Linked DNA regions of Rhodobacter capsulatus SB 1003. The protein of the gene in region 1 interacts with the protein of each later gene in a pairwise test. Links are inferred from orthologs where the notes say so. Each region holds a gene or a part of one and is shown on either strand. Other genes may lie near its edges.

What was found. Proteins that work in one complex are often made in the same cells at the same time.
Region 2: the proteins of dnaN (region 1) and dnaE interact in binary tests that used the Escherichia coli proteins (3 or more experiments, as listed by UniProt). The link is inferred for Rhodobacter capsulatus SB 1003 from one-to-one orthologs.

Annotation. Positions count from the first base shown.
Region 1 is NC_014034.1:74-4,753, forward strand. The notes cover bases 882-3,813. They hold dnaN (DNA polymerase III subunit beta), read left to right. Parts: upstream 882-1,754; coding sequence 1,755-2,873; downstream 2,874-3,813. Other genes in these bases: dnaA (chromosomal replication initiator protein DnaA), read left to right, coding at 882-1,651; recF (DNA replication/repair protein RecF), read left to right, coding at 2,920-3,813. Outside these bases: more of dnaA, read left to right, coding at 278-881; more of recF, read left to right, coding at 3,814-3,978; gyrB (DNA topoisomerase (ATP-hydrolyzing) subunit B), read left to right, coding at 4,060-4,680. UniProt on the Escherichia coli protein: Confers DNA tethering and processivity to DNA polymerases and other proteins. Acts as a clamp, forming a ring around DNA (a reaction catalyzed by the clamp-loading complex) which diffuses in an ATP-independent manner freely and bidirectionally along dsDNA.
Region 2 is NC_014034.1:872,925-877,827, forward strand. What follows is about bases 1-4,030. They hold dnaE (DNA polymerase III subunit alpha), read left to right. Parts: upstream 1-320; coding sequence 321-3,830; downstream 3,831-4,030. Other genes in these bases: xdhA (xanthine dehydrogenase small subunit), read right to left, coding at 1-125; RCAP_RS03980 (SlyX family protein), read right to left, coding at 3,837-4,030. Also shown: more of RCAP_RS03980, read right to left, coding at 4,031-4,043; hisS (histidine--tRNA ligase), read left to right, coding at 4,117-4,903. UniProt on the Escherichia coli protein: DNA polymerase III is a complex, multichain enzyme responsible for most of the replicative synthesis in bacteria. This DNA polymerase also exhibits 3' to 5' exonuclease activity. The alpha chain is the DNA polymerase catalytic subunit.

The DNA of each region.
Region 1 (4,680 bases):
CCTTGCTAGCGTCACGGGGCGATTCACGTCGTCTTGGGGGACAAGACGCATCCGAAGGTCGAAGCGGGGCCCTGTGCTGCCGCGCGATAAGAAGCCGTAAGCTTCGAGCTCAGGATGTGATCCGTTTCAAATGGGAGCAGATGCTCCGGTTTGGCAGGTGATGCCGACACCGGTTCTACCGGCTGTTCGGCATGTCTTCATTCCCGACCCCGCCGCAAGGCCGGGGGGTTAAGTGCTGTGTGGCAAGTGTCGGTACGAAACGCTGATGGAAAAAGACATGACGAACGAACTCTGGGGGCAGGTGTGCAATGAACTTCAAAGGACCGTCGGCCGGACCAATTTCAACACCTGGATCGCACCCCTGCAGCTGATCGAGCTGTCGGACGGCATCGTTTCGTTCGAAGCGCCGACGAAATTCATGTGCGACTGGGTTTCGCGCAATTATGGTGAACCGATCCTGCGCGAGCTGCGCAATTCCGGCATGGCGGTCGAACGGGTGGCGATCCGCGTGCCCGAGGGACGTCCGATGCCCGCGCCCGAAGCCCGGCCGATGCCGGAAAAGGCCCCTGCCCCGGCGCGCAAGGCCGCAAGGGTCAGCGAGGATCAGGACCTTCCCGGGGCGCCGCTGGATGCGCGCTTCACCTTTGACAGCTTCGTCGTCGGCAAGCCGAACGAGCTGGCCCATGCCGCCGCCCGCCGCGTCGCCGAGGGGGGGCCGGTGACCTTCAACCCGCTGTTCCTCTATGGCGGCGTCGGGCTGGGCAAGACCCACCTGATGCATGCGATCGCGCACGAGCTGCAGACCCAGCATGGCGAGCTGCGGGTGCTGTATCTCTCGGCCGAACAGTTCATGTATCGCTTCGTGCAGGCCCTGCGCGACCGGCAGATCATGGATTTCAAGGAGCTGTTCCGCTCGGTCGATGTGCTGATGGTCGATGACGTGCAATTCATCGCCGGCAAGGACAGCACGCAGGAAGAATTCTTCCATACGTTCAATGCCCTGGTTGATCAGGGCAAGCAGATCGTGATTTCCGCCGACCGCGCGCCGGGGGAAATCAAGGATCTCGAGGACCGGATCAAGAGCCGGTTGCAATGCGGTCTGGTCGTCGATCTGCATCCGACCGATTACGAGCTGCGTCTGGGCATCCTGCAGACCAAGACCGAGATTCATGCCGCCCGCAATCCGGGGCTTGTCGTGGCCTCGGGCGTGCTGGAATTCCTGGCGCATCGGATCACCACGAACGTGCGCGTGCTGGAAGGCGCGCTGACGCGGCTTTTCGCCTTTGCCTCGCTGGTCGGGCGGGAGATCACGCTCGATCTGGCACAGGAATGTCTGGCCGATATCCTGCGCGCCTCGGACCGCCGCGTGACGATCGAGGAGATCCAGCGCAAGGTGGCCGAGCATTACAATGTCCGGCTCTCGGACATGATCGGGCCGAAGCGGCTGCGCACCATCGCCCGGCCGCGGCAGGTGGCGATGTATCTGTCGAAGCACCTGACCACCCGCAGCTTGCCCGAAATCGGGCGGCGCTTTGGCGGGCGCGATCACACGACGATCATGCATGGCATCCGCAAGATCGACGAGCTGATGACGACTGATCGGCAACTGGCCGAGGATATCGGGCTGCTGAAGCGGCTGATGGAATCCTGAAACCCTTGACGCCCCGCGCAAAGCGGCGGAATGTCCGGAAAAATCTTGTTCCGGCGCGGCGGCATGTTACCTTGCCGCCCCCGGGAACCGGTGAGGAATGGATATGAAGATCAGCATCGAACGCGCCGCCCTGCTCAAGGCGGTGTCTCAGGCCCAGTCGGTTGTCGAGCGGCGCAACACGATTCCGATCCTGGCCAACGTGCTGATCGAGGCCGAGGGCTCGACCGTGTCCTTCCGCGCCACCGACCTTGACATCGAGGTGGTGGACAAGGCCCCGGCCCAGGTCGAACGCGCGGGGGCAACCACGGTTTCGGCGGTGATGCTGCACGAGATCGTGCGCAAGCTGCCCGACGGATCGCTGGTGCAGCTGTCGGACGACGCGGCGGCGGGGCGGCTTTCGGTGATGGCCGGGCGGTCAAGCTTCAATCTGGCGACCTTGCCGCGCGAGGATTTCCCGGTGATGGCTTCGTCCGAATATACCGCGAATTTCGCCGCCAAGGCGGGGGTGCTGAAACGGCTTTTCGACAAGTCGAAATTCGCGATCTCGACCGAGGAGACGCGCTATTACCTGAACGGCGTCTACATGCATGTGGCGACCGGCGAAGACGGCCCCGCCCTGCGCTGCGTCGCGACCGACGGGCACCGGCTGGCGCGGATCGACGCCGTGCTGCCCGAGGGGGCGAATGGCATGCCGGGCGTGATCGTGCCGCGCAAGACGGTGAACGAGCTGCGCAAGCTGCTGGACGATGACGAGGCGCAGATTGCGGTCTCGGTCAGCGAGACCAAGGTGCGCTTTGCGACGCCGGAAATCACCCTGACGTCCAAGGTGATTGACGGCACTTTCCCCGATTACACCCGCGTCATTCCGATGGGGAACACCCGGCGGCTGGAGGTCGATGCGGCCGAGTTTGCCAAGGCGGTGGACCGCGTGGCCACCGTGTCTTCGGAACGCTCGCGCGCGGTGAAGCTGAGCCTCGACGAGGACCGGCTGGTGCTCTCGGTCAATGCCCCGGATGCGGGCGCGGCCGAAGAGGAACTCGCCGTGGCTTACGGCGACGAGCGGCTGGAGATCGGCTTCAACGCGAAATATCTGCTGGAAATCGCAAGCCAGGTGGACCGCGAAAATGCGGTCTTCCTGTTCAACTCCTCGGGCGATCCGACGCTGATGCGCGAGGGGAACGATACTTCGGCGGTCTATGTCGTGATGCCGATGCGCGTGTGACGCGGGCAGCAAGGGCGTATTTGGACCAAGAAGAAACGGGGCCGCGATGCTGCGGGATCTGACGCTTTTGCAGTTCCGCTCGCATCGGCGTGCGGTTCTGGCGCTGGATGCGCGGCCGGTCGCGCTTTACGGGCCGAACGGCGCGGGCAAGACCTCGGTGCTGGAGGCGGTGTCGCTCTTGTCCCCCGGGCGGGGGCTGCGCCGCGCCTCGGCCGAGGAGCTGATCCGGCGGCAGGAACAGGTCGGCTGGAAGATCCGCGCGACGCTGACGGATTATGAAGTGGAAACCTCGGCCCTGCCCGGTGCCTCGCGCGAGGTGCTGATCGACGGCAAGGCCGCCGCGCAGGTCGCCTTGGGGCGGTTGTTGCGGGTGTTGTGGCTGGTGCCCGCGATGGACCGGCTCTGGATCGAGGCGGCCGAGGGGCGGCGGCGGTTTCTGGACCGGATGACGCTCTCGTTCTTTCCCACCCATGCCGAAGCCGTGCTGGCCTATGAAAAGGCGATGCGCGAACGCAACCGGCTGTTGAAGGACGAGATCCGCGATGCCGCCTGGTATGGCGCGCTGGAGACCCGGATGGCCGAGGCAGGCGCCCTGATGACCGCGCATCGGCGGCAGGCCTTGGCGCAGCTGGCAACAGCGCAGGCGGGGGCGGCGACGGCCTTTCCGGCGGCCGATCTGGGTCTGACGGCCGAGGGGCCCGAGGATCTGGCCACGGCGCTGGCCGAGGGGCGGCGCCGCGACATGGCGGCCGGGCGGACGCTGGAGGGTCCGCATCGGGTCGATCTGACGGCAGTCTACGCGGAAAAGGCGATCCCGGCCGATCAATGCTCGACCGGCGAGCAAAAGGCGCTTCTGATTTCGCTTCTGCTGGCCAATGCCCGGGCGCTGGCCGGGGAAAATACCGTGCTGCTTCTGGACGAGGTCGCCGCGCATCTCGATGCCGGGCGGCGGGCGGCGCTTTATGACGAAATCTGCGCCCTGCCCGCGCAGGTGCTGATGACCGGCACCGGAGCCGAGCTTTTCGACAGCTTGGGCGAGCGGGGCCGTTATTGGCAGGTGACCGAGGTCGCGGGAACCTCGGAACTGGTGGAAAGCCGCCCCTGAAACGCTGAATATTGTGCCCAAGGCGTGACATTGCCTGGCCGAAACTCTATAAGTCCGCAACGAAAAGCAGGATAGGCGCGGATGACCGAAACCCCGAAGAACAAAGCCGAATATGGCGCGGAGTCGATCAAGGTCCTGAAGGGCCTCGAAGCGGTGCGCAAACGCCCCGGCATGTATATCGGCGACACCGACGACGGCTCGGGCCTGCATCACATGGTCTATGAGGTCGTCGACAACGGCATCGACGAGGCCCTGGCGGGCCATGCGAATTACGTTGCGGTGAAGATCCACGCCGACAGCTCGGTTTCGGTGCGCGACAACGGCCGCGGCATCCCGGTCGACATCCACCCCGAAGAGGGTGTCTCGGCGGCCGAGGTCATCATGACCCAGCTGCATGCGGGCGGCAAATTCAACAACACCGACGAGGGCGGCAACGCCTACAAGGTCTCGGGCGGGTTGCACGGCGTCGGCGTTTCGGTGGTGAACGCGCTCTCGGACTGGCTGGAGCTGAAGGTCTGGCGCAATGACAAGGTCTATTTCGCCCGGTTCGAAAAGGGCGATTGCGTGGTTCATGTCCACGAGATCGGCGAGGCCCCGGGCGAAAAGGGCACCGAGGTCCGGTTCATGGCGTCGGCCAAGACCACCGACCCCGAGGGGACGTTCTCGAACCTCGATTACGTCTTCAAGACGCTGGAAACCCGG
Region 2 (4,903 bases), 870 kb from region 1 along the record:
CCCTCGTTGCAGCCCTCCTTGGTGCCGGTCAGCCCCTCGGCGCGCAGCCAGTCCAGCAGGCTTTGGGTCGGATCCTCGATCCGCACCCGCCGGGTTTCTCCATTGAGAAGAAACGCAATTTCCATGGCGTCTTCCGCCGCGATACCGGTTTCCGGCCTCCCCCGCCCGATGCGGCGTAGAGCGGGGGGCTCTCCCTGATCCAGCTTTGCGCAAGGCTTTGGCGCTGGCAAGGATTTCGGCCCGCGGCCGCGTGAAAATGCACCGCATGGTCAATTATTGGGCGGCTTGCCCCGCCCCGTTGCTGCCCGTAGTCTGCGGCAATGAGTGATCCCCGATTCATCCACCTGCGCGTGCACACCGAATATTCGCTGCTTGAGGGCGCGGTTCCGGTGAAGAAGCTGATCAAGCTCTGCGACGCGATGAACATGCCCGCCATCGCCGTGACCGACACCAATGCGATGTTCGCGGCGCTGGAATTTTCCGTTCTGGCGCAAGGGGCTGGGTTGCAACCGATCGTCGGCTGCCAGGTTTCGGTCGCCTATGAGGTCGCGGCCCCCGGCGAGAAGCCGCGCCTGCCCGCGCCGGTCGTGCTGCTTGCCCAGAACGAGGCGGGCTACATGAATCTGATGAAGCTTTCCTCCTGCCTTTACGTCGACAAGGGCGGGCAGCTGCCGCAGGTGACGCTTGAGGATCTGGAGGCCCATGCCGAGGGGCTGATCTGCTTGAGCGGCGGGGCCGAGGGGCCGGTGGGCAAGCTTTTGCAGCACTCTCAGGCGGGCAAGGCGCGGCTGTTGATGGAGCGGCTGGCGGCCTGTTACCCGACCCGGCTTTACGTCGAGCTGCAGCGCCATCCGGGCGAGGGCGGGCAGCTGACCGAGGGCGAGCGGATGACCGAGCGGCCCTTTGTCGAAATGGCCTATGACCTCGGCCTGCCGCTGGTGGCGACGAATGACGTCTACTTTCCAAAATCCGACATGTACGAGGCGCATGATGCGATGATCTGCATCGCCGAGGGCGCCTATGTCGATCAGATCGAGCCGCGCCGCCGCCTGACGCCGCAGCATTATCTCAAGACCGAGGCCGAGATGGCGGCCTTGTTTGCCGATCTGCCCGAGGCGCTTGAAAACACGGTTGAAATCGCCAAGCGCTGCGCCTTTGCCGCGTTCAAGCGCAAGCCGATCCTGCCGCGGTTCGCCGATGACGAGGTGGAGGAACTCCGCCGTCAGGCCTGGGAGGGACTGCGCGCAAGGCTGGCCGTGATACCGCATGCGGTGCCGGTTGCCGAATACGAAGAAAGATTGAAATTCGAACTTGGCATCATCGAACAGATGGGCTTTCCCGGCTACTTCCTGATCGTGGCCGACTTCATCAAATGGGGCAAGTCGCAGGGGATTCCGGTCGGTCCGGGGCGGGGGTCCGGGGCGGGGTCGCTGGTGGCTTACGCGCTGACGATCACCGACCTTGACCCGTTGCGCTACAGCTTGCTGTTCGAGCGCTTTCTGAACCCCGAGCGGGTCTCGATGCCCGACTTCGACATCGACTTCTGCATGGATCGCCGCGAGGAGGTGATCAAATATGTGCAGGGCAAATATGGCCGCGACAAGGTCGGGCAGATCATCACCTTCGGTGCGCTTTTGTCCAAGGCCGCGGTCCGCGACGTCGGCCGGGTCTTGCAGATGTCTTACGGACATGTCGACAAATTGTCGAAAATGATCCCGGTCGAGGGGGTGAAGCCGGTCTCGATCGAAAAGGCGCTGGCGGACGAGCCGCGCCTGCGCGAGGCGGCGAAATCCGAAGAGGTGGTGGCGCGGCTTCTGAACTATGCCCAGGCGATCGAGGGGCTGTTGCGCAACGCCTCGACCCACGCGGCGGGGGTGGTGATCGGCGACCGGCCGCTCGATGCGCTGGTGCCGCTTTATCAGGACCCGCGCTCGGACATGCCCGCGACCCAGTTCAACATGAAATGGGTCGAACAGGCGGGGCTGGTGAAGTTCGACTTTCTGGGGCTGAAGACGCTGACGGTGATTCAGAACGCCGTCAACCTGATCCTCAAATCCGGCCGCCCGCTGCATGTAAACCCTTTGGGCGAAACGCTTTATACGCCCGCCGAGGGGGCCGCGAACGAGATCAACCTGATCCCGATCGACGATGCCAAGACCTATGAACTTTACGCGGCGGCCAAAACGGTCGCGGTGTTCCAGGTCGAATCCACCGGCATGATGGATGCGCTGCGGCGGATGAAACCGACCTGCATCGAGGATATCGTGGCGCTGGTGGCGCTCTATCGTCCCGGCCCGATGGAGAACATTCCGACCTATTGCGAGGTGAAACACGGGCTGCGGCCGCTGGAATCGCTGCATCCGACCATCGACCCGATCCTGAAGGAAACGCAGGGCATCATCGTCTATCAGGAACAGGTGATGCAGATCGCGCAGGTCATGGCGGGCTACAGCCTTGGCGGCGCCGACCTTTTGCGCCGGGCGATGGGGAAGAAAATCGCCGAGGAAATGGCAAAGGAGCGTCCGAAATTCATCGAGGGCGCCAAGGCCACGCACAACATCGACGCGAAAAAGGCGGGTGAAGTCTTTGACCTGCTGGAGAAATTCGCGAACTACGGCTTCAACAAGTCGCACGCCGCCGCCTATGCGATCGTGTCCTATCAGACCGCCTGGCTGAAGGCGAACCACCCCGTCGAATTCATGGCCGGGGTGATGAACTGCGATATCCATCTGACCGACAAGCTGGCGATCTACACCGCCGAGGCGCGGCGGGGGCTGGGGATCGAGGTGGTGCCACCCTGCGTGAACCGCTCGCTCGCCACCTTTGACGTCGTGGATCAGAAGCTGATCTATGCGCTCGGCGCCTTGAAGAATGTCGGCGTCGAGGCCATGCGGCTGATCGAAAAAGCCCGCGAGGACAAGCCCTTCCGCGATCTGGTCGAGTTCGCGCGGCGCTGCGATCTGAAACGGATCGGCAAGCGGCCCTTGGAGATGCTGGCGCGGGCCGGGGCTTTCGACAAGCTTGATCCGAACCGCAAACGCGTGTTCGAAAGCCTCGAATCGCTGATGGCCTGGTCGGCGGCGGTGGCCGAGGCGAAATCCTCGGCGCAGGTGTCGCTGTTTGGCGAGGCGGGCGACGATCTGCCGCCGCCGCGGCTGGCCGATACCGACGACTGGCTGCCGGGCGAACGTCTGGCCGAAGAGCACAAGGCCATCGGCTTTTATCTTTCGGGCCATCCGCTTGATGACTATCTGCCTGCTTTGAAACGCAAAAAGGTGCTGACCCTGGCCGATGTCACGGCCAAGGCGCTGGGGCAGGGGCCTTTCATCGGCAAGATCGCGGGCCAGGTCGCGGCGCGGTCGGAACGCAAATCGGCCAAGGGCAACCGCTTTGCCTTCGTGTCGCTTTCGGACCCCACCGGCCCTTACGAGGTCACGGTTTTTTCCGACACGCTCGAAGCCTGCCGCGCGCATCTGGAGCCGGGGCAGGCGGTGGTGCTGACGGTCAAGGTCGATGTCGAGGGCGAGACGGTGAAGATGCTGTGCCAGACCGCGGCGCCGATCGACACCGTGGCGAGCGACGCCGGGGCCGGATCGGGGCTGCTGATCCATCTGGAAACGCCCGAGGCGGTCTCCTCGGTGGCTGCACTTTTCGAACGTATTGCCGCGGAAGGACGGGTGAAATCGCGCGGACAAGTGACCTTTTCCGTCTTTGACCCGGAAAAGCGCCGTCGCTATCAGATCACCGCCGGACGTGAGCTGCCGGTGAACCCGCAGGTCAAGGGCGCTTTGCGCAGCCTGCGCGGCGTGGTGCAGGTGGAGGAAGTCTGAGCCCGCCTACCAATGCGGCGGCTTTTGATCGGCCAGGGGAATCGCCCCGCCTGCGGCAAATTCGCGCTCGGCCTCGCGCTCGACCAGCATGCCCAAAAGCCGCGACATCCGCTCGATGTCGCGCCCCTGCGCCGCCAGAACGTCGCTCAGCTCGTCCACGGTCTTGCGCAGATGCGCCAGTTCTTCCTCGGCGCGCTCGATCCTGTCGCTCATTTGCCCTCTCGTGCTTGCCGGGGTGGCCCCCATCCGCTACACCCTCGCCCGAGAAACGATCGGGTGCAAGACCATGTCCAGCGAGAAGAAACCGCGCCGTCCGAAGGCCGAGACGCCCAAGGGGTTCCGCGACTATTTCGGCGCCGAGGTGACCGAGAGGGCCGCGATGCTGTCGACCATCGCCGAGGTTTACCGCGCGCATGGCTTCGATCCGCTGGAAACCTCGGCCGTGGAAACGGTCGAGGCTCTGGGCAAGTTCCTGCCCGATGTCGACCGCCCGAACGAAGGCGTCTTTGCCTGGCAGGACGAGGGCGGCGATTGGCTGGCTTTGCGCTATGACATGACGGCGCCCCTGGCCCGCGTCGCGGCGCAGTTCCGCAACGACCTGCCCAGCCCCTATCGGCGCTACACGATGGGCCCGGTCTGGCGGAATGAGAAGCCCGGCCCGGGGCGGTTTCGTCAATTCTATCAATGCGATGCGGATACGGTGGGGGCGGCCTCGGTTGCCGCCGATGCCGAGATCTGCGGCATGCTTTCTGACGCTTTGGAAGCGGTGGGCATCGATCGCGGCGATTACGTCGTGCGGGTCAACAACCGCAAGGTGCTGAACGGCGTGATGGAAGTGGCGGGGGTGCTGGACCCCTCCGACCCGGATCGCTTCGCCGAGGAACGCGGCATCGTGCTGCGCGCTATCGACAAGTTCGACAAGTTCGGCGAGGCGGGCGTGCGCGCGCTGATGGGCAAGGGGCGGCTGGACGAGTCGGGCGATTTCACCAAGGGCGCGGGGCTTTCGGACGCGCAGGCCGATGTGGTGATGGGCTTCATGGAGGCCAAGCGCGACACCGGCGCCGCGACGGCCG